Regions from separate parts of the Paeniglutamicibacter sp. ZC-3 genome, predicted to be linked through region 3. Evidence: riboswitches for the same ligand, from Rfam matches in the RefSeq annotation. Region 3 holds a riboswitch; each other region holds the start of a gene.

What was found. Region 3 has a riboswitch for thiamine pyrophosphate ahead of thiO (glycine oxidase ThiO). Riboswitches for the same ligand answer to the same signal wherever they lie in the genome.
Region 1: another riboswitch for thiamine pyrophosphate. It lies ahead of thiM (hydroxyethylthiazole kinase); the one in region 3 lies ahead of thiO (glycine oxidase ThiO).
Region 2: another riboswitch for thiamine pyrophosphate. It lies ahead of OIU93_RS10805 (3-oxoacyl-ACP reductase); the one in region 3 lies ahead of thiO (glycine oxidase ThiO).
Region 4: another riboswitch for thiamine pyrophosphate. It lies ahead of thiC (phosphomethylpyrimidine synthase ThiC); the one in region 3 lies ahead of thiO (glycine oxidase ThiO).

Annotation. Positions count from the first base shown of each region.
Region 1 is NZ_JAOYTG010000017.1:30,584-35,131, reverse strand. Features, by position in the region: gene thiD (bifunctional hydroxymethylpyrimidine kinase/phosphomethylpyrimidine kinase) at 1-184, opposite strand, end outside; gene thiE (thiamine phosphate synthase) at 181-840, opposite strand; gene thiM (hydroxyethylthiazole kinase) at 837-1,655, opposite strand; TPP riboswitch at 1,647-1,747, opposite strand; gene OIU93_RS15700 (aldehyde dehydrogenase family protein) at 1,875-3,338, shown strand; gene pgm (phosphoglucomutase (alpha-D-glucose-1,6-bisphosphate-dependent)) at 3,527-4,548, opposite strand, start outside.
Region 2 is NZ_JAOYTG010000008.1:147,850-152,397, reverse strand. Features, by position in the region: gene OIU93_RS10815 (hypothetical protein) at 1-156, opposite strand, end outside; gene OIU93_RS10810 (LLM class flavin-dependent oxidoreductase) at 232-1,566, opposite strand; gene OIU93_RS10805 (3-oxoacyl-ACP reductase) at 1,584-2,348, opposite strand; TPP riboswitch at 2,428-2,521, opposite strand; gene OIU93_RS10800 (Tex family protein) at 2,655-4,548, shown strand, end outside.
Region 3 is NZ_JAOYTG010000018.1:29,594-34,141, forward strand. Features, by position in the region: gene OIU93_RS16135 (excinuclease ABC subunit UvrA) at 1-1,912, opposite strand, end outside; gene thiE (thiamine phosphate synthase) at 2,043-2,723, opposite strand; TPP riboswitch at 2,738-2,872, shown strand; gene thiO (glycine oxidase ThiO) at 2,867-4,099, shown strand; gene thiS (sulfur carrier protein ThiS) at 4,096-4,335, shown strand; gene OIU93_RS16155 (thiazole synthase) at 4,388-4,548, shown strand, end outside.
Region 4 is NZ_JAOYTG010000006.1:61,678-66,225, forward strand. Features, by position in the region: gene lepB (signal peptidase I) at 368-1,057, opposite strand; gene rplS (50S ribosomal protein L19) at 1,118-1,477, opposite strand; TPP riboswitch at 2,003-2,110, shown strand; gene thiC (phosphomethylpyrimidine synthase ThiC) at 2,123-3,907, shown strand; gene OIU93_RS08755 (ankyrin repeat domain-containing protein) at 4,154-4,548, shown strand, end outside.

The DNA.
Region 1 (4,548 bases), on a different contig from region 3:
CGGCCGGCGGCACGTGCACGGCACTGACGCCGCGGGTGTTCTGCGCGGTCAGCGCGCTGATGGCAGCCATTCCGTAGCCGCCGGCGGCGGCGATGGATTTCAGGTCTGCCTGGATCCCGGCGCCGCCGGAGGGGTCGGAGCCGGCGATGGACAGGATGTTCTTCACGGTGTTCGGGGTGCTCATGGCTTGCTGCCCTCCCAGAGGGTGCGTAGGTTCCTGGATGCTTCGCGCGGGTCATCGGCGGCGCAAATGGCGCGGACCACCGCCACGCCGGAGGCCCCGGCGCGGGCCAGCGGGGCAACATCCGCGGCGTCGATGCCGCCGATGGCGATGACCGGGAGGTCGCTAAGTCCAACGGCGCGGGCCAGGCCCGCGTGGCCCAGCGGCTCGGGGTGGTCCTTCTTGGTGGGGGTGGCGTGCACGGCGCCGACCCCCAGGTAGTCGATGGTCCCCGGGGCAAACGCGTTGAGTTGGTTCGCGGTGCGGATCTCGCCATCGCCGGCCGCGGAGAGTCCCAGCACGGAGCCGGGGCCGATGAGTTCGCGCACCAGGTTTGCCGGCAGGTCGGATTGGCCGATGTGAACCCCCTGCACGTCGGCGCCGGAGGTGCGGGCGGCCAGGAACACGTCGACGCGGTCGTTGACCAGCAGTGCCGCACGCCCGGCGGTGTGGTGGGCGCATTCCATGACGAGGTCCACGAATTCTCCGGCCGGCATGTCCTTGCAGCGCAGCTGCACCGTCGTGATGCCTCCGTCGACCGCGGCCTTCACAATGTCGACCAGCGGACGTCCGGCGGTGGAGGCCGAGTCCGCGACCAGGTACACGCCGTAGCCGCTCATGAGAGCACCGCCGCGGCGCGCAGCTCGGCGGGGGAGATGGCTGCCAGCGCGTCCAGGAAGAGCGGGGCGAAGGTGCCGGGTCCCGCCGCGTGCTCTGCGGCGCGTTCGGCGGCGGCGGAGTAGAAGGCGTGCGCGGCCACCGTGGCCACCAGCGGGTCGGGGCCGGTGGACAGGAAGGCGGCGCAGACCGCGCCCAGCGCGCACCCGCCGCCGGTGATGCGGGTCAGCAGCTCGCTGCCGCCGTGCACGTACACGATGCGCACCCCGTCGGTGACGAGGTCAGCCTCCCCGGAGACAGCCACGACAGCTCCGCTGCTCCTGGCCAGCTCCCTGGCGGCGTCGGCCGCGGCGGCAACCGAATCGGTGGACTCGACCCCGCGCCCGCCCCCCGAGACGCCGGCCAGCGCCAGGATCTCCGAGGCGTTCCCGCGGATCACGCTCGGTCCGGCGGCGGCAAGTTCGCGGGCGAGCGAGGTGCGCACGCGCAGCGACCCGATCGCCACGGGGTCCAGCACCCAGGGCGTCGAGGCGGCGCCGGCGCCGGTAACGGCCTCGCGCATGGCGGCCGCCTGCTCGGTGTTCGGGGTGCCCAGGTTCACCAGCAGGGATGCCGCCACCGCGGCAAAGTCGCCGGCCTCCCCGGGGACGTCCACCATGGCCGGGGACCCGCCGACGGCCAGCAGCACGTTGGCGGTGAAGTTGGTGACCACGGTGTTGGTCAGGCACTGGACCAGGGGCGAGGAGGCGCGCAGCGCGCCCAGGGCACCGGCGAGCTCGCCGGGTGTTACAAGTCTTGAAGGCGCCATGGATTCCATGAGCAACATCCCTCCGCTAGTACGAACTAGATCAGGTTCTACGGGTTTCATCTCAGCCGGTCGCGTGCGCGCCGACACCCCGTGTCACTATGCGTGAGCCTATCCCACCGGGCCACGGGGCGGGAAAGCCGAGTCCGCGTCCTTCCTGCGCGAGGCGCCACCCCGCAACCAGGGCGCGGCGGCCTGTTGGAGATGCCGCGCTGGTCGTAGGCTCGGGACATGGGCACATCCGACACTCCACACAAATCAGCTGCGTCTCGCGAGTCGACGGCGCTGAACGAGCTCGAGCTTCCCGAGGTGGTGCCCGAACTCCCGGAAAACATCGTGGAGATCGTCGCCTCCATGCACGACGTGGTCGCCACCGGGCTGGCCCACCCGCGCCGCTTCCGGGCCTCGCAGCTCAAGGCGCTCGAACGGATGCTGGATGCCCACGAGCAGGATTTCACCGATGCGCTGGCCGACGACCTGGGCAAGGGCACCGTCGAGGCGAAGCTGACGGAAATCGACATGGTGCGCGCGGAAATCGACCACGCGCAGCTTCACCTCTCCGAGTGGATGGAGTCCAAGGCGGTGAAGATCCCGTTGGCACTGCATCCGGCGGCAGCCAAGATCGAGCCGCAACCCCTGGGGGTGGTGCTGGTGATCGGCGCCTGGAATTATCCGCTGCAGTTGATCCTCGCCCCGCTGGTTGCCTCCATCGCGGCGGGCAACGTCACGGTGCTCAAGCCCTCGGAGCTGGCACCGGCGACCTCCGCGGTGCTGGGCAGGCTGATCCCGAAGTTCCTCGACCACCGGGCCTGCGCCGTCGTCCAAGGCGGCGCATCCACCAGCAAACACTTGCTGGAACAGCACTTTGACCACATCTTTTTCACCGGCGGTGAGCGGGTTGGCAAGATCGTGGCCCGCGCCGCCGCAGAGCACCTGACACCCGTGACACTTGAGCTGGGCGGAAAGTCCCCGGCCCTGGTGATGGACGGATCCTCCGCCACGGTGGCGCGCAGGCTTGCCTTCGGGAAGTTCATGAATTCCGGGCAGACCTGCGTGGCGCCCGACTACGTGCTGGCGGTCGGCGATGCCGCCCGGGACCTGGAAAAACAGCTGGCAAAGGCGATCACCGGGTTCTACGGGAAGAATCCGCTGTCCAGCCGCGACTACGGCCGCATCGTGAACACCGCCCACTTCGACAGGTTGGTTTCCTACCTGGACCACGGCGAGATCCTCATCGGGGGCGGGTACGATGCCGACACCCTGAAGATCGAGCCCACCGTGATGGCCAACGTGGATCCGGACTCGCCGCTGATGCGCGAGGAGATCTTTGGCCCGATACTGCCGATCATCGCGGTGGAAAGCTTCGATGCGGCCGTGCGCTTCATCAACGCACGCCCAAACCCGCTGGTCGCCTACCTCTTCAGCGAGAACCCGCGGCTGCAGTCGGCCTTCGGGGACCAGGTGCGGGCGGGGGCCATCGTGCACAATGCGCCCAATGTGCACCTCTTCGTCCCGGGTCTTCCCTTTGGCGGCGTTGGCGCATCCGGCATGGGTGCATACCACGGGCGGCATGGGTTCGAGCGGCTATCGCAGATGCGCGCGGTGATGGGCAAGACGACAGTAGTGGACACGCTCAAGGCGCTCTACCCGCCGTACACGTGGGCGAAATCCAAGCTCATCGACAGACTCATGTAAGCATTCCGCAATCCGCATATTCCCCTGTGGAAGCCGCTTTTTGGCAGAACGTCCGGAATGCCGCAGTCAACCATGTAGGCCCGCGGGGCCCTCCCGCAGGGGGCGGCTCGCAGACCTCCATCCGTGCCACGCCGTGGTGCTTTCCGGGTGGCAACGCACCGGGAACACAACGGAACCTGCGGCCCCCTCTATCCGAGCACCGCGGAGACAATGTCCTTCGCCTCGGCCTGCACCCGGGCCAGGTGCTCGTCGCCCAGGAACGACTCGGCGTAGATCTTGTACTTGTCCTCGGTGCCCGAGGGGCGCGCGGCAAACCAGGCGTTCTGCGTGGTGACCTTCAGCCCGCCGATCTTCGCCCCGTTGCCCGGCGCCTCGGTCAGCCGTGCGGTGATCTCCTCTCCCGCCAGCATCTCGGCGGCCACGTCGGTGGCCGCGAGGTTCCCCAGCCGCGCCCGCTGCTCCCTGTCGGCCGGGGCGTCGATGCGCGCATAGCTCGGGGAGCCGTGCTCGGCTGCCAGCGCGGCATAGTGCTTCGAGGGGGAAGAGCCGGTGACGGCGGTGATCTCGCTGGCCAGCAGCGCCATCAGGATTCCGTCCTTGTCGGTGGTCCAGGTGCGTCCGTCGCGGCGCAGGAAGGATGCGCCCGCGGATTCCTCGCCGCCGAACGCCCCGGAACCGTCCAGCAGCCCCGGCACGAACCACTTGAAGCCCACCGGGACCTCGACCAGGGTGCGGGCCAGTGAGGCGGCAACCCGGTCGATCATCGAGGAGGAGACCAGCGTCTTGCCGATGCCCGACTCCGCGGACCAGCCGGTGCGGTGGGTGTAGAGGTACTCGATGGCCACGGCCAGATAGTGGTTGGGGTTCATCAGCCCGGCATCGGGAGTGACAATGCCGTGGCGGTCCGCATCGGCGTCGTTGCCCGTGGCAATGTCGAAGGAGCTGCGGGCGGCGATCAGCGAGGCCATCGCATCGGCCGAGGAGCAGTCCATGCGGATCTTGCCGTCGGTGTCCAGGGACATGAAGGCAAAGCGCGGGTCCACGCCCGGGTTGACCACGGTGAGGTCCAGCTTGTGGGTTTCGGCGATCGCGCCCCAGTAGTCGACGGCGGCCCCGCCCATCGGGTCGGCGCCGATGCGGATGCCGGCATCGCGGATCGCGTCCAGGTCCAGCGCGGAGGGCAGGTCGTTGACGTAGGAGGCCATGAAGT
Region 2 (4,548 bases), on a different contig from region 3:
CTTGATGAGTTCCTTCTTGGCGCCGTCGGCCAGTTGCGTGGCGGCGGAGGAAGCTGCGGAAGAGGCCGTGTCGGCAATGGTTGCGCAACCGGTCGCCGAGAGCAGGAGGACTGCGCCGGAAACCAGCAGTGCACTTTTGGAGCGTGAAAATGTCATGGGTTCCATCTTAGTTGTTCCCCGGTGGGAGAACTCTGGGTAACCCATGAGTGCTCCCACCCTGGAGATGAACTGCTATCCGCGTGCCGGCACCGTTTCCAGGCGCGCAGGCCTGGCCAGGCCCAGTGTTTCGCGCAGCGTGGTTCCCGGGTAGGCGGAGCGGAACAGGCCGCGCTCTTGGAGGATCGGTACGACCAATCCCACAAAATCATCCAATCCCGCCGGATAACTTGGGCACATGAGGTTGAAGCCCTCACAGGCGCCCGACATGAACCATTCCTCGATCTCGTCCGCGATCTCGGCGGGGGTGCCGATCATGGTTGCATGGCCCCCGCCCGCGGCCAGGAACCCCAGCAGTTCGCGAAGCGTGGGGCGCTGGGTTTCGATGATGCGCTGAACGGTCAGGTAGCGGCCTTGTGGGCCGGTGAAGTCCTCGGCCGGGGGCAGCGGGTCCACCCTGTCGTCCAGCGGATGGGTGTTGTAGTCCTGGCCGGTGAACATGTTGAGCTGGGCGATGGCCGACCCGGTGTCAATGAAGGAATCCAGCACGCGCTTCTTTTCCCATGCCTCTTCCCGCGTGGCACCGATGTACGTGACCAGCCCGGGAAGCACGGGAACCGGATCATTGGAGCGTCCGGCAAAACCCAGTAGTCGCCGGATGTCGGCGGCATACTCGACTGCCGATTCCCTGTCCCAGGAAACGGAGTAGATGGCTTCGGCATGGCGGGCCGCAAAGGAGCGGCCGGCTTCCGAGGATCCCGCCTGGAACAGCACCGGCCGCCCCTGCGGGCACCGGGGGACTGTCAGCGGGCCGGCAACCGAGAAATGGTTGCCGCGGTGGTTGATCGGCCGGACCTGCGCCGGATCAAGGTAACGTCCGGCTTCCCGGTCAACCAGCAGTGCAGAATCCGACCAGGAATCCCACAACCCCTGCAACGCGACAACAAACTCTTCGGCGCGCTCGTAGCGCTGGGCATGAGCCGGCAGGGAATCCATGGAATGATTGCGGGCCTCGGCGTCAAACATGGAGGTCACCACGTTGATGCCCGCCCGCCCGCCGCTGATGTGGTCCAGCGAGGCCAACAGCCTGGCGGCGTGGAAGGGCGTGTAGAAGCTGGCCGAGATCGTGGTGACCAACCCGATGCGGCTGGTGGCACGAGCCATGGCACTGAGAGCAGTCACCGGTTCCAGGAACCAGGGGATCCCTGCCGCGTATTCATGGTTCACGCTCTGCCCGTCGGCAAAAAAGACAGCATCCAGGCAACCGCGCTCGGCAATCCGGGCAAGTTCCTCGTAGTAGGAAATGTCGCCGAGGCGGTCGGCGCTGGATTCGGGGTGGCGCCATCCCATGGTGTGGTGGCCCGCCCCGTAGATGAAGGCGTTCAGGTGCAATTGGCGTGTGGCGTCCACGATGCTTTACCCGACCCCTAGTTCATCACCAGGCCGCCGTCGACAACCAGGTTCTGCCCGGTCACCGCCCGGGACCACGGTGAAGCGAACAGCAGTGCGGCGTCGGCGAACTCCGCCGGGGAAGTGACCCTGCGCAGTGGCGTGGAGCCGGCGATCAGGTCGAAGACCGCTTCCGGGGTGGCGGCGGAGGCATCGGTGGTGCGAAGCAGGCCGCCGGAGATCATGTTCACGCGGATGTTTTCCGGGCCGAGGTCGGCCGCGAACGTGCGGGTCATGGCCAGCAGGGCAGCCTTGGCCGCGGTGTAGTCGTGGTAGGGGACCACGGGGTTCTGGAAGAGGTTTGTCCCGATGTTGACGATGTTGCCAAAGCCCGCGGTTCTCATGCCGGGCAGGGTTGCCTGGATCGTGTTCAGCGCACCGCCAACGATGCCGGTGAACTGCTCCCCGAAAGCCATGTAGCCGATTCCATCGGCCTTGGCACGGGCGTCGCCATTGAACGAAAAATCGGGCAGGGCGTTGTTGACGACAGTGGTGATGGGAGCACCAAAATGTTCGTGCGCCCCGGCCACCAATTGGGAGACTTGATCCGCGTTCGCGACATCGGCTTGGACCGCTATCGCGCGATCGGCCCCGAACTCGGCTGCCAGTTCCCGGGCGGCGGTTTCGCTGGAGCGGTAGTTCAATACAAGCCGTGCGCCCTCGCGCGCAAAGGCCCGGGCCAGGTCTGCCCCGAGTCCGCGTCCTGCCCCGGTGATCAACACGATTTGGTCCTTGATAAGCATTTTCTTGCACCCTTCTGCTGGGCGAAGGGATGCCATGGAACCAGCCGACGGTCGTCCAGGAATTTGGGTACGAGGGCAGTTCAAGCCGGACCGGCATCCCTTCGCTCGGATTATCGAGATCAGGTTCAACGGGTCTATCTCTCAGCCGCCAGGCGGCACCCCGTGTCGAGTCCTGTGGCCAACGTAGCACCGGTACGGGGCAATCCCCGAATCAAGGGCAAGGACGGAGGCGACACACACGAGGCCTCGCCGGTCGGTGTCCGCGGGCAGTGCCACGGATGCGGCAAACTAGTGTGGGTGAGCCAGATGCGAATAATCCAGACCATTGCCGCCGAGTTAACTTCCGGGGGTGCTTCGGTTGCCGACTGGCAGGTGAAGGCCGCCGTCGAATTGCTCGATGCCGGATCGACCGTCCCCTTCATTGCCCGATACCGCAAGGAAGCCACCGGAACCCTGGACGACACCCAGCTGCGCCTGCTTGAGGAGCGGCTGCGCTACCTGCGTGAATTGGAGGACCGCCGGGAAGCGATCCTGAAGGCCATCGAGGAGCAGGGGAAACTCACCGACGAGCTGCGGGCCGCCATCATGGCTGCCGGTACCAAGGCCGAATTGGAGGACCTGTATCTGCCATACAAGTCCAAGCGCCGCACCCGCGCCCAGATCGCCCGCGAGGCCGGACTCGAGCCGCTGGCCGACTCGCTGATCCGCGATCCCGCCCAGGATCCCGAAGCGTTGGCAGCCACCTTCCTAAACCCCGAGCACGAGGTCAATGCGGCATCCGATGCCCTGGCCGGTGCCCGGGCCATTCTCACCGAACGTGCCTCGCAGGACGCGGTGCTGGTCTCCGAATTGCGCGAACGGCTGTGGACACGAGGGAAGATCTCGTCCAAGATCGCATCCGGCGCCCCTGCCGCGGATGCCTCGAAGTTCTCCGACTACGAAGACTTCGTGCAGCCCGTTGCCACCCAGCCCTCGCACCGCATCCTCGCGCTGCTGCGCGGAGAACGCGAGGGTGCGCTGAACCTGGAGCTGGCCGAGGCCGACCCGCGCGACGAGGCGGCGCTCACCGAGGCGCGGGCCGGATATGAGGCCGCCGTCGCCCGTTCGCTGGGCATCAAGGCCGCTGCCGATGCGCCGGCTGGCAAGTGGCTGGCACAAACCGTTCGCCTGGCCTGGCGCGGACGCCTGTTGGCACGGTTGGAGGCGGACCTGCGCACGCGGCTCTTCGAGGCCGCGGAGGAAGCCAGTGTCAAGGTCTTCGCCGCCAACCTGCGCGACGTGCTGCTGGCCGCCCCTGCCGGAAACCGGGCGGTGCTTGGGCTGGACCCCGGGTTGCGCACCGGGGTGAAGGTTGCCGTCGTCGACGCCACCGGCAAAGTGGTCGACATTGCCACCATCTACCCACACGCCCCGGCGAACAAATGGGATGCCTCCGTGGCGACCCTGGTGGCACTGGCAACCAAGCACGGCACCGAACTGATTGCCGTGGGCAACGGGACCGCAAGCCGCGAGACCGACAAACTGGCCGGCGAGGTCATCGCCAAGCTGACCAACAAGCCTGCCAAGGTCATCGTCTCCGAGGCCGGGGCATCGGTGTATTCGGCGTCGGCGCTGGCAAGCGCCGAGTTGCCGGACCTGGATGTCTCCATCCGCGGTGCGGTGTCCATTGCCCGCCGACTGCAGGATCCGCTGGCCGAACTGGTGAAGATCGAACCCAAGTCCATCGGCGTGGGCCAGTATCAGCACGATTTGACCCCGGCCAAGCTTGACCGCTCCCTGGATGCCGTGGTCGAGGACTGCGTCAACGCCGTCGGCGTGGATGTGAACACCGCATCCCCGGCGCTGCTGGCCCGGGTGGCCGGAGTCGGTTCGCTGCTGAGCCGCAACATCGTCGAACACCGCAATGCGAACGGCCCTTTCACCACCCGCCGGTCCCTGTTGAAGGTTCCGCGCCTGGGAGCCAAGGCCTTTGAGCAATGTGCCGGATTCCTGCGCATCACCGGCGGCAAGCAGCCGCTGGATGCCTCCGCCGTGCACCCCGAGGCGTACGGGCTGGCCGAAACCCTGCTGGCAGCCGCCGACGCCGGCAACCAGTCGGTGGCCACCCTGAATGCCGCAGACTTTGTCACCGAGCAATTCGGCCTGCCCACGGTCAAGGACGTCATCGCCGAACTGGTGCGTCCTGCCCGTGACCCGCGCC
Region 3 (4,548 bases):
AGATGTCCTTGCCGCCCAGATGGTAGTCGAGCACCATCGCGTCGAAGCGCTTGCCCTCGCACTCCTCGCAGGTGCTGGAGACCCCGGCCATCATGCCCAGGTCGGTGTAGATGACCCCGGCGCCGTTGCAGGTGGGGCAGGCGCCCTCGGAATTCGCGCTGAACAGTGCCGGCTTCACGCCGTTGGCCTTCGCGAAGGCCTTGCGGATCGGCTCCAGCAACCCGGTGTAGGTGGCGGGGTTGGAGCGCCGGGAGCCCTTGATGGAACCCTGGTCGATGCTGATGACGCCCTCGCGCCCGGCCACCGAACCGGTGACCAGCGAGCTTTTTCCGGACCCGGCGACGCCGGTGAGCACCGTGAGCACGCCCAGGGGGATGTCCACGTCGACGTTCTTCAGGTTGTTGGTGTTGGCACCGCGCACCTGAAGCGCCGAGGTGGAAGTGCGCACGGTCTCCTTCAGCGTCGCCCGGTCATCCAGGTGGCGCCCGGTAATGGTGTCGCTGGAGCGCAGGCCCTGCACGGAGCCCTCGTACATGATCTGCCCGCCGGCGGTGCCTGCCTTCGGGCCTAGGTCAACGACGTGGTCGGCGATGGCGATGGCCTCGGGCTTGTGCTCGACGACCAGCACGGTGTTTCCCTTGTCGCGCAGGGCAAGCAGCAGCTCGTTCATCTTGTCGATGTCGTGCGGGTGCAGCCCGATGGTCGGCTCGTCGAAGACGTAGGTGACGTCGGTGAGCGAGGAACCCAAGTGGCGGATCATCTTGGTGCGCTGCGCCTCGCCGCCCGAAAGCGTACCGGAGGGGCGGTCAAGGGAGAGGTAGCCCAGCCCGATGTCGACGAAGGAATCCAGCGTGTCTCCCAGGGCGCCGAGCAGCGGGGCGACCGAGGGTTCGCGAAGCCCGCGGACCCACGCTGCCAGGTCGCTGATCTGCATGGCGCAGGCGTCGGCGATCGACTTCCCGTCGATCTTGGAGTTTCGGGCGTGCTCGGCCAGGCGCGTACCGCCGCACTCGGGGCAGGCGGTGAACGTAATGGCGCGCTCCACGAAGGCGCGGATGTGCGGCTGCATGGCTTCGACGTCCTTGGCCAGGAAGGACTTCTGCATCTTGGGGATAATGCCTTCGTAGGTGAGGTTGATGCCCTCGACCTTGATCTTGGTGGGCTCCCGGTACAGCAGGTCATGCATTTCGGTCTTGGTGAATTTGGCCAGCTTCTTGTCCATGTCGAAGTAGCCGGATCCGGAGAAAATGCGCCCGTACCAGCCGTCCATGGAGTATCCGGGAACCGTCAGCGCCCCCTCGGAAAGTGACTTGGTCTCGTCGAACAGCGCGGTGAGGTCGAAGTCGTTGACCTTCCCGCGGCCCTCGCACTCCGGGCACATGCCGCCGGTGATGGAGAAGCTGCGCCGCTCCTTGATCTTCTTGCCGCCCTTTTCGAGGGTGACGGCGCCGGCGCCGGAGACCGAGGGGACGTTGAAGGAGTAGGCCTGCGGGGAGCCGATGTGCGGCTGCGCCAGTCGGGAGTAGACGATGCGCAGCATCGCGTTCGCGTCGGTGACGGTCCCGACGGTGGAGCGCGGGTTGGAGCCTAGGCGTTCCTGGTCCACCAGGATCGCGGTGGTCAGCCCCTCGAGCGTGTCGACCTCGGGGCGGGCCAGGGTGGGCATGAAGCCCTGTACGAACGCGGAGTACGTCTCGTTGATCATGCGCTGGGACTCGGCGGCAATGGTGCCGAAGACCAGCGAGGACTTGCCGGATCCGGAGACGCCGGTGAACACCGTGAGGCGGCGCTTGGGGATCTCGACGCTGATGTCCTTGAGGTTGTTCACCCGCGCGCCGCGCACGCGGATCACCTCGTGGCTGTCCGCGGCGTGCACCGATGCGGGCCTGTTGGTGGTCATCTCGCTGGTCATCGCTTTTCCCCTTCGTGCCGTTTCCGCGTCGGCGGAACTCCCGTGCCTACACTATCGCCCCGGTGCCGGCGTCGGCTTCTTGGAAACTGCGGCACCGCACCAAATCCTGCCCGCAGCCGGACCCAGCAGCTCAGCCAAGTTCCGGCAACCTGGAAAGCAATGCCCTGGCCGCCTCGGTCGGGTCGTCTGCGTCGGTGATCGCGCGCACCACCACGATGCGCGAGGCTCCGGCGGCGACGACCTGCTCCACGTTGGCGAGGTCGATCCCGCCGATGGCGAACCACGGCTTGGATGTTTGGAGGGCGGCGGCGTGTTCCACCATCTCCAGTCCGACGGCCGCGCGGCCGGGCTTGGTCGGGGTGGCCCACAGTGGGCCGACACAGAAGTAGTCGGTGTTGGGGTCTGCATCCGCCGCGGTGATCTGTTCGGGATCGTGGCTGGACAGCCCCACGATGGCCGAGGGGCCGAGCAAGGACCGTACACCCGGAAGCGGCAGGTCCTTTTGGCCCACGTGGAACACCGGTGCGCCGGAAAGCAGCGCGAGGTCGGCGCGATCGTTGACCGACCACAACTTGCCGAATTCCCCGGCCACATCGCGCAGCACCCGGAGCAGCTCGAGCTCCTGCCCGGCATCGAGGTTCTTGTCGCGCAGCTGGATGATGTCCACCCCGCCGGCATAGGCGGCACGCAGGAACTCGGCGAAATCCCCGCGGTCGGCCCGGGCATCGGTGCACAAGTACAGGCGTGCGGAGGCGAGGCCCGGGGCGCTTAAGACGGGAGTTGCTTCATCTTGGGTGGTGATCTGGCTCATGTCTCATAGACTAGTTCAGTACCGCGGGAGCCAGGAAAGCTGGCTGAGAGGGCGCCGATTGCGCCGACCGACAGACGCCATCCCCACACCGGGGCGGCGTGGAACCTGATCCGGCTCATACCGGCGTAGGGAAGGAGACCTCGATGTCGTGCACCGTGCCCGACCCCCTGTCCACCGGCATTGCCGTCATCGGCGGCGGAATCATCGGCCTGGGCATCGCCCTGGAAGCCCAGCGCGCCGGGCACCGGATCACGCTGATCGACCCGGACCCGGCCGCCGGTGCCACGTACGCCGCCGCCGGCATGCTGGCCCCGGTCAGCGAGCTGCACTACCAGGAAGAGGACCTGCTTTCCCTTACCCTGGCTTCCTCCGCCCGCTGGCCCGGCTTTGCCCGGACCCTGGCCGCCGAGACCGGGCTGGACATCGGATACCGCACCACCCCCACGCTGGCCCTCGCTGCCGACGCCGCCGACCGCGCCGCGCTGGGCGACCTGCGCGAGGCACAAACCCGGCAGGGACTTCAGGTGGACCGGGTGACCACCCGGGAGGCCAGGGTGCGCGAGCCGATGCTGTCCCCGAACATTTCCGCCGCCCATTTGATCACACAGGACCACCAGGTCGACCCGCGGGCCCTGGCCAAAGCCATCCTGACGCGCCTGGCCGCCGTGGGCCGCGAACGCGACGGGACCGAACCGTCCAAGACCCTCGTCCGCGCCCGGGCGACGGGCCTGCTGCACCAGGACCCCGCCGATTCCCGCTCCCCGGTCACCGGGGTGCTGCTTGCCGACGGCACCGAGATCCATGCCCGCGAGACGATCCTCGCCAACGGCCTGGGTGCCGCCGATTTCGCCGGACTGCCCGAATCCCTGGTGCTTCCGCTGCGCCCGGTGCACGGGGACATCCTGCGGTTGCGCGTGCCCGAGCACCTGCGTCCGCTGACCACCGCCACGCTGCGCGGGATGGTGCGCGGGCTGCCGGTGTACGTGGTCCCGCGCGAGGATGACACCGTGGTCATCGGAGCGACCGCCCGCGAGGACGGCAACCCGGGGGTCAGCGCCGGGGGAGTGCACCAGCTGCTGCGCGACGCGCAGGTGCTGCTGCCCGCGGTCGCCGAGCTCGAACTCATCGAAACCACCGCCCGCGCCCGCCCCGGGACCCCCGACAACGCGCCGCTGCTCGGACGCGTGGCGGCCTGGGATGGTGCGGATGTGCCGGGTCTGCTGATCGCCACCGGATTCTTCCGCCACGGCGTGCTGCTCACGCCGGTCGCCGCCCACATCGTCCTCGAGCTGGTCGCCGGCCGCAGCGACCCCGCCTGGGACCGCTTCCGACCCGACCGGTTCTCACCGGCATTGAAACCCAAGGAGTATGCATGAGCACCATCCAACTCAACGGCGCCCCCCGGCCGCTGGCCGCCGGAACCACCCTGGCCGAACTCGTCACCGCCGTCACCGGCCGCGAGCTGCTGCCCACCGGCAAGCCAGCCGACGGCGGACGCCTGGGCGTGGCCGTTGCCCGCAACTCCGGGATCGTGCCGCGCAGCCAGTGGTCGGTGACCGAGCTTGAGCAGCACGACGACATCGAGATCGTCACCGCCGTCCAGGGCGGCTAAGCACCTCCCTGCACCTCCGCCCCGCCCCCCTCTTGGAAGAAAGCGAAGGACCATGACACAAACACTCACGCAGGCCGAACCGCTGGTCATCGACGGCATCACCCTGGGCTCACGGCTCATCATGGGCACCGGCGGCGCCCCGAGCCTGGACGGGCTGGGTGCCGCGCTGATTGCTTCCGGCACCGAGCTGACCACGGTGGCCATGCGCCGCTA
Region 4 (4,548 bases), on a different contig from region 3:
GGCCAGGCCTCGCGCGGTGGATGCCTGGCTATATTCGTAGTCCAATCGGACACGGAGTCGCGAAGTGTTCTTACTCGGCAGGTATGTTTGCCGATATCCGCCTAGCGCATCGATGCGACATCAACGGTCGCTTCCGGGTGTTCCTTACCTGTGGTTTCGACCGGCATGCAGACTTCCCGTACGTCCCGGATCGCACGGGCAGTCCACCCATTAAGTCGACTGATCGTCTCCGTGATTGGTGCCGCGCATCGAGAAGCCGAGGATTTTGGTCATCCGAGGAGGTGGGGCGGAACGAGGGTTTTCCAGGATGCCGACGGCCAGTCGACGGCTGCCGGCCGTCACTACGTGTTGCGGGAGTGGTGTTCGGTTATTCGGCGAGGGGTAGTCCACCCAATACGGATGAGCCATCGATGGGTCGCTTATTTTCCAGTGGCCACACCACTTCGGCCACCTTGCCAATGACACGATCCGTGTCAATCATGCCGCCACCTGGCGCGCCCATCAACGCACGCGAATCCTCCGATACCGAGCGATGGTCCCCCATGACCCAGAGACGACCCTCTGGTACGTGGACATCGAATTCCACGTCACTCGGTGTGTCCCCTCCATGGACATAGGGCTCGTCCACCGGGACACCGTTGATGCTCAGGCGCCCATCCGGGCCGCAGCAGCTGACGGTGTCGCCACCGACTCCGATGACGCGCTTTACGTAGACCGAATCACCTCCGGCCAGGCGCAGTGCCCAGGCCAGTGAATCCAGGGCAGTGGGAAGCTGGTAGGGCAGGAACGAGCCGCGGCCGTCGAAGATGACCACATCTCCGCGTTGGATCTCGGCGTCCTTGTAGGCGAGCCGGTTCACCAGCAAGCCCTCACCCGGGTTCAATGTGGATTCCATGGAAGTGGATCCAATGTAGAAGAAGTCAACGACGGTGGCGCGAACGCCAAGGGTGATCACCGCCGCCGCAGCAAGCGCGCCTACGGCAAAGCGCCAGCCCCTCGAAGGGGACCGGCGCTTTGTCGAAGCGGAAAAACGTTCCGATTCAGTAGATTGATCCACGATGGATCCCCATCCTCGCCATCCGAAGGATGGCTTGGATAGAGGTTCTCGCTTTTCTGGCTACTTGGCAGACCGGAAGTCGCGCTTTTCGCGGATCTTCGCAGCCTTGCCGTGGCGATCGCGCATGTAGAACAGCTTCGCGCGGCGAACGTCGCCACGGGTTACCAGTTCGACCTTATCCAGAACCGGGGAGTGTACCGGGAAGGTACGCTCTACGCCGACGCCGAAGGAGACCTTGCGAACGGTGAAGGTTTCGCGAACGCCGTCGCCTTGGCGACCAAGGACGAAGCCCTGGAATACCTGGACACGGGAGTTCTTGCCTTCGATGATGTTGACGTGAACCTTGACGGTGTCACCGGCGCGGAAGTCCGGGACATCGCTGCGCAGCGAGGCTGCGTCGACAGAGTCGAGAATACGCATGAATGCATCTCCTAGGCAGACGCCGCAGGTCATCTACCTTAGACACGGACCGTAATTGTCCCTCATGAAGCGCGAAGGCGTCGAGGGAAAGATGTGGCGGTCCGGAGCTTGGTACCGCGATCCGTTTGCGGATCGGCGGTAGGTCGGACTGTTGATTCGTTCCCCCTGCGGCAGGAGCAGAACCCAGTAGACCCAAGAATCCATTTTGCCACACTCCGGGGCAAGCTGCGAAGTTCCTTCCTTACAGCCAGGTCCGTCAAAGCTCGATTGGCCTCGGGTCTCCGCCTTGAACGCCGGCACCATGGCCGAATTGTGCCCATCAAATCGGTGCGTTCGTTCAGATTCCACTGCAAATATTGCCGCTGACCGCGCAGAAGGCCGGATATGCCACCCGGGTTGGCCCCGACGGGGTAATCGCCGGCACTTGGGAACCAGAAGCGCGGAGGCCCGGTAAAGGAGCAGGGCCCACCGCGCCGGTGCGCAAGGTCACACTCGATGCCGGATTGAATGTTGTGATAGTTTCACTTACGACCACACGGGTGCCCTTGCAGGGGCTGAGATCGAGCTGAAGCAGCAAGAGACCGTTGAACCTGTCCGGGTAATGCCGGCGAAGGAAGTGAGTACTCCTTGAGCAACACCATTTCAATGCACAGCCCTGTCCAAAACGCCTCGGAAGCAGCCGAGATCCAGTCCCTGAAGTCCCATTCCCTGGCTTATCTCGAGGACGCAGAATCGGGGATCCGGGTCCCGGTCACCGAAATCGCCTTGGAGCCGTCCCCCGGCGGCACGACCAACGCCCCGTTGCGGGTGTATCGCACCGCCGGTCCCGGCAGTGACCCGGTCGTGGGCTTGCCGCCCTTCCGCGGCGAGTGGATCGCGGATCGATCGGACACCGAGGCCTATGGCGGTCGGGAGCGGAACCTGCTCGATGACGGCAAGTCTGCATTGCGCCGCGGAGCGGCATCGGCCGAATGGAAGGGCGCGCGGCACCAGCCGCGGCGCGCGGTGCCCGGAAAACGCGTGACCCAAATGCACTACGCCCGCCGGGGAATCATCACCCCCGAAATGCGCTTTGTGGCGTTGCGCGAGAACTGCGACGTGGAACTGGTGCGCAGCGAGGTCGCTGCGGGCAGGGCCATCATCCCGTCAAACATCAACCACCCCGAGTCCGAGCCAATGATCATCGGCAAGGCGTTCCTGGTGAAGATCAATGCCAATATCGGCAACTCGGCGGTCACCAGCTCCATCGCCGAGGAGGTGGACAAGCTCCAGTGGGCCACGCAGTGGGGCGCCGACACCGTGATGGACCTGTCCACCGGCGATGACATCCACACCACCCGCGAATGGCTGATCCGCAACGCCCCGGTTCCCATCGGCACCGTGCCGATCTACCAGGCACTGGAAAAGGTCAACGGCGAGGCCAACGCACTGACCTGGGAAATCTACCGCGACACCGTGATCGAGCAGTGCGAACAGGGCGTTGACTACATGACCGTCCACGCCGGCGTGCTGTTGCGCTACGTGCCGCTGTCGGCCAACCGCGTGACCGGCATCGTCTCGCGCGGCGGGGCCATCATGGCCGGCTGGTGCCTGGCGCACCACCAGGAGAATTTCCTCTACACCCACTTCGATGAACTCTGTGAGATCTTCGCGAAGTACGACGTGGCGTTCTCCCTGGGTGACGGTCTGCGCCCGGGGTCCATCGCCGATGCCAACGACGCAGCCCAGTTCGCCGAGCTGGACACCCTGGCCGAGCTGACCAAGCGCGCGTGGAAGTACGACGTGCAGGTCATGGTGGAGGGTCCCGGGCACATCCCCTTCCACCTGGTGCGGGAGAACGTAGAACGCCAACAGGAGTTGTGCGACGGAGCACCGTTTTACACGCTCGGCCCGCTGGTCACCGACATCGCGCCCGGCTACGACCACATCACCAGCGCCATCGGCGCCACGGAGATCGCCCGCTACGGCACCGCGATGCTCTGCTACGTCACGCCCAAGGAGCACCTGGGGCTGCCGAACAAGGACGACGTGAAGACAGGGGTGATCACCTACAAGATCGCGGCCCACGCCGCGGACCTGGCCAAGGGGCACCCCGGTGCCTCCGAGCGGGACGACGCGCTGTCCAAGGCCAGGTTCGAGTTCCGCTGGCGCGACCAGTTCGCCCTGTCGCTTGACCCGGTCACGGCCGAGTCCTTCCACGACGAGACGCTGCCGGCCGAACCGGCCAAGACCGCGCATTTCTGTTCCATGTGCGGGCCGAAGTTCTGCTCCATGCGCATCAGCCAGGACATCCGTGACGAATACGGCTCGGCCGACTCGCAGACCGCCATCGCGGAAATGGTCAGGGGAATGCGCGAAAAGAGCGAGGAATTCCTGGCGGCCGGAGGCAAGGTGTACCTGCCGGAGCTGGAGGTTCCGTCCAAGGCCTAGCGTCCCTGAACACGAGGAAGCCCGCGCGGGCACCCTCGTTTGACGGAAACGTTTCCCCGGGCTCCACAGACGTGGAGCCCGGGGACGACGCATCGATGTCGGGACGTCGGCCGGTTCCAAGGACATTTCGACCCGGGGAATGCCCCGCACCCCTGTCCACGCAGACCTCTGCCGCTGACATTTTCCGGCCAGCGGCTTCGACGCCATGCCTCACGGCCCCTTTTCCTCCGGGAATAGGATGGGGCCGTGAGCAACCGGCATTCATCTCGCGTCCTGATGGCGTGTTCACTCGTGGCAGCGCTAGTTGGCTTGAGTGCCTGCAGCATTCCGCCTGCGGTCGTTCAGGATTCTTCTGCGCCTGTACGGGCAACTTCTTCCGAGGGCGAGACCGAAGACAAGGGAGCTCCGGGAGAATCCCTGCTCGCGGCGGCGGTGGCCAATGACGCCGCGCAGGTACGAAGACTGCTCGATGCCGGGGTTTCGGCCAACTACCGCGGCACCGATGGCCGGCCGGTGCTGGTTTCAGCGACTCGCGCCAATTCCGTGGATGCGGTCCGAGAACTTATTCTGCATGGGGCCGACGTGAACGCCCAGGATTCGATCTCGGATTCGGCATTCCTCTATGCCGGGGCGGAGGGCCT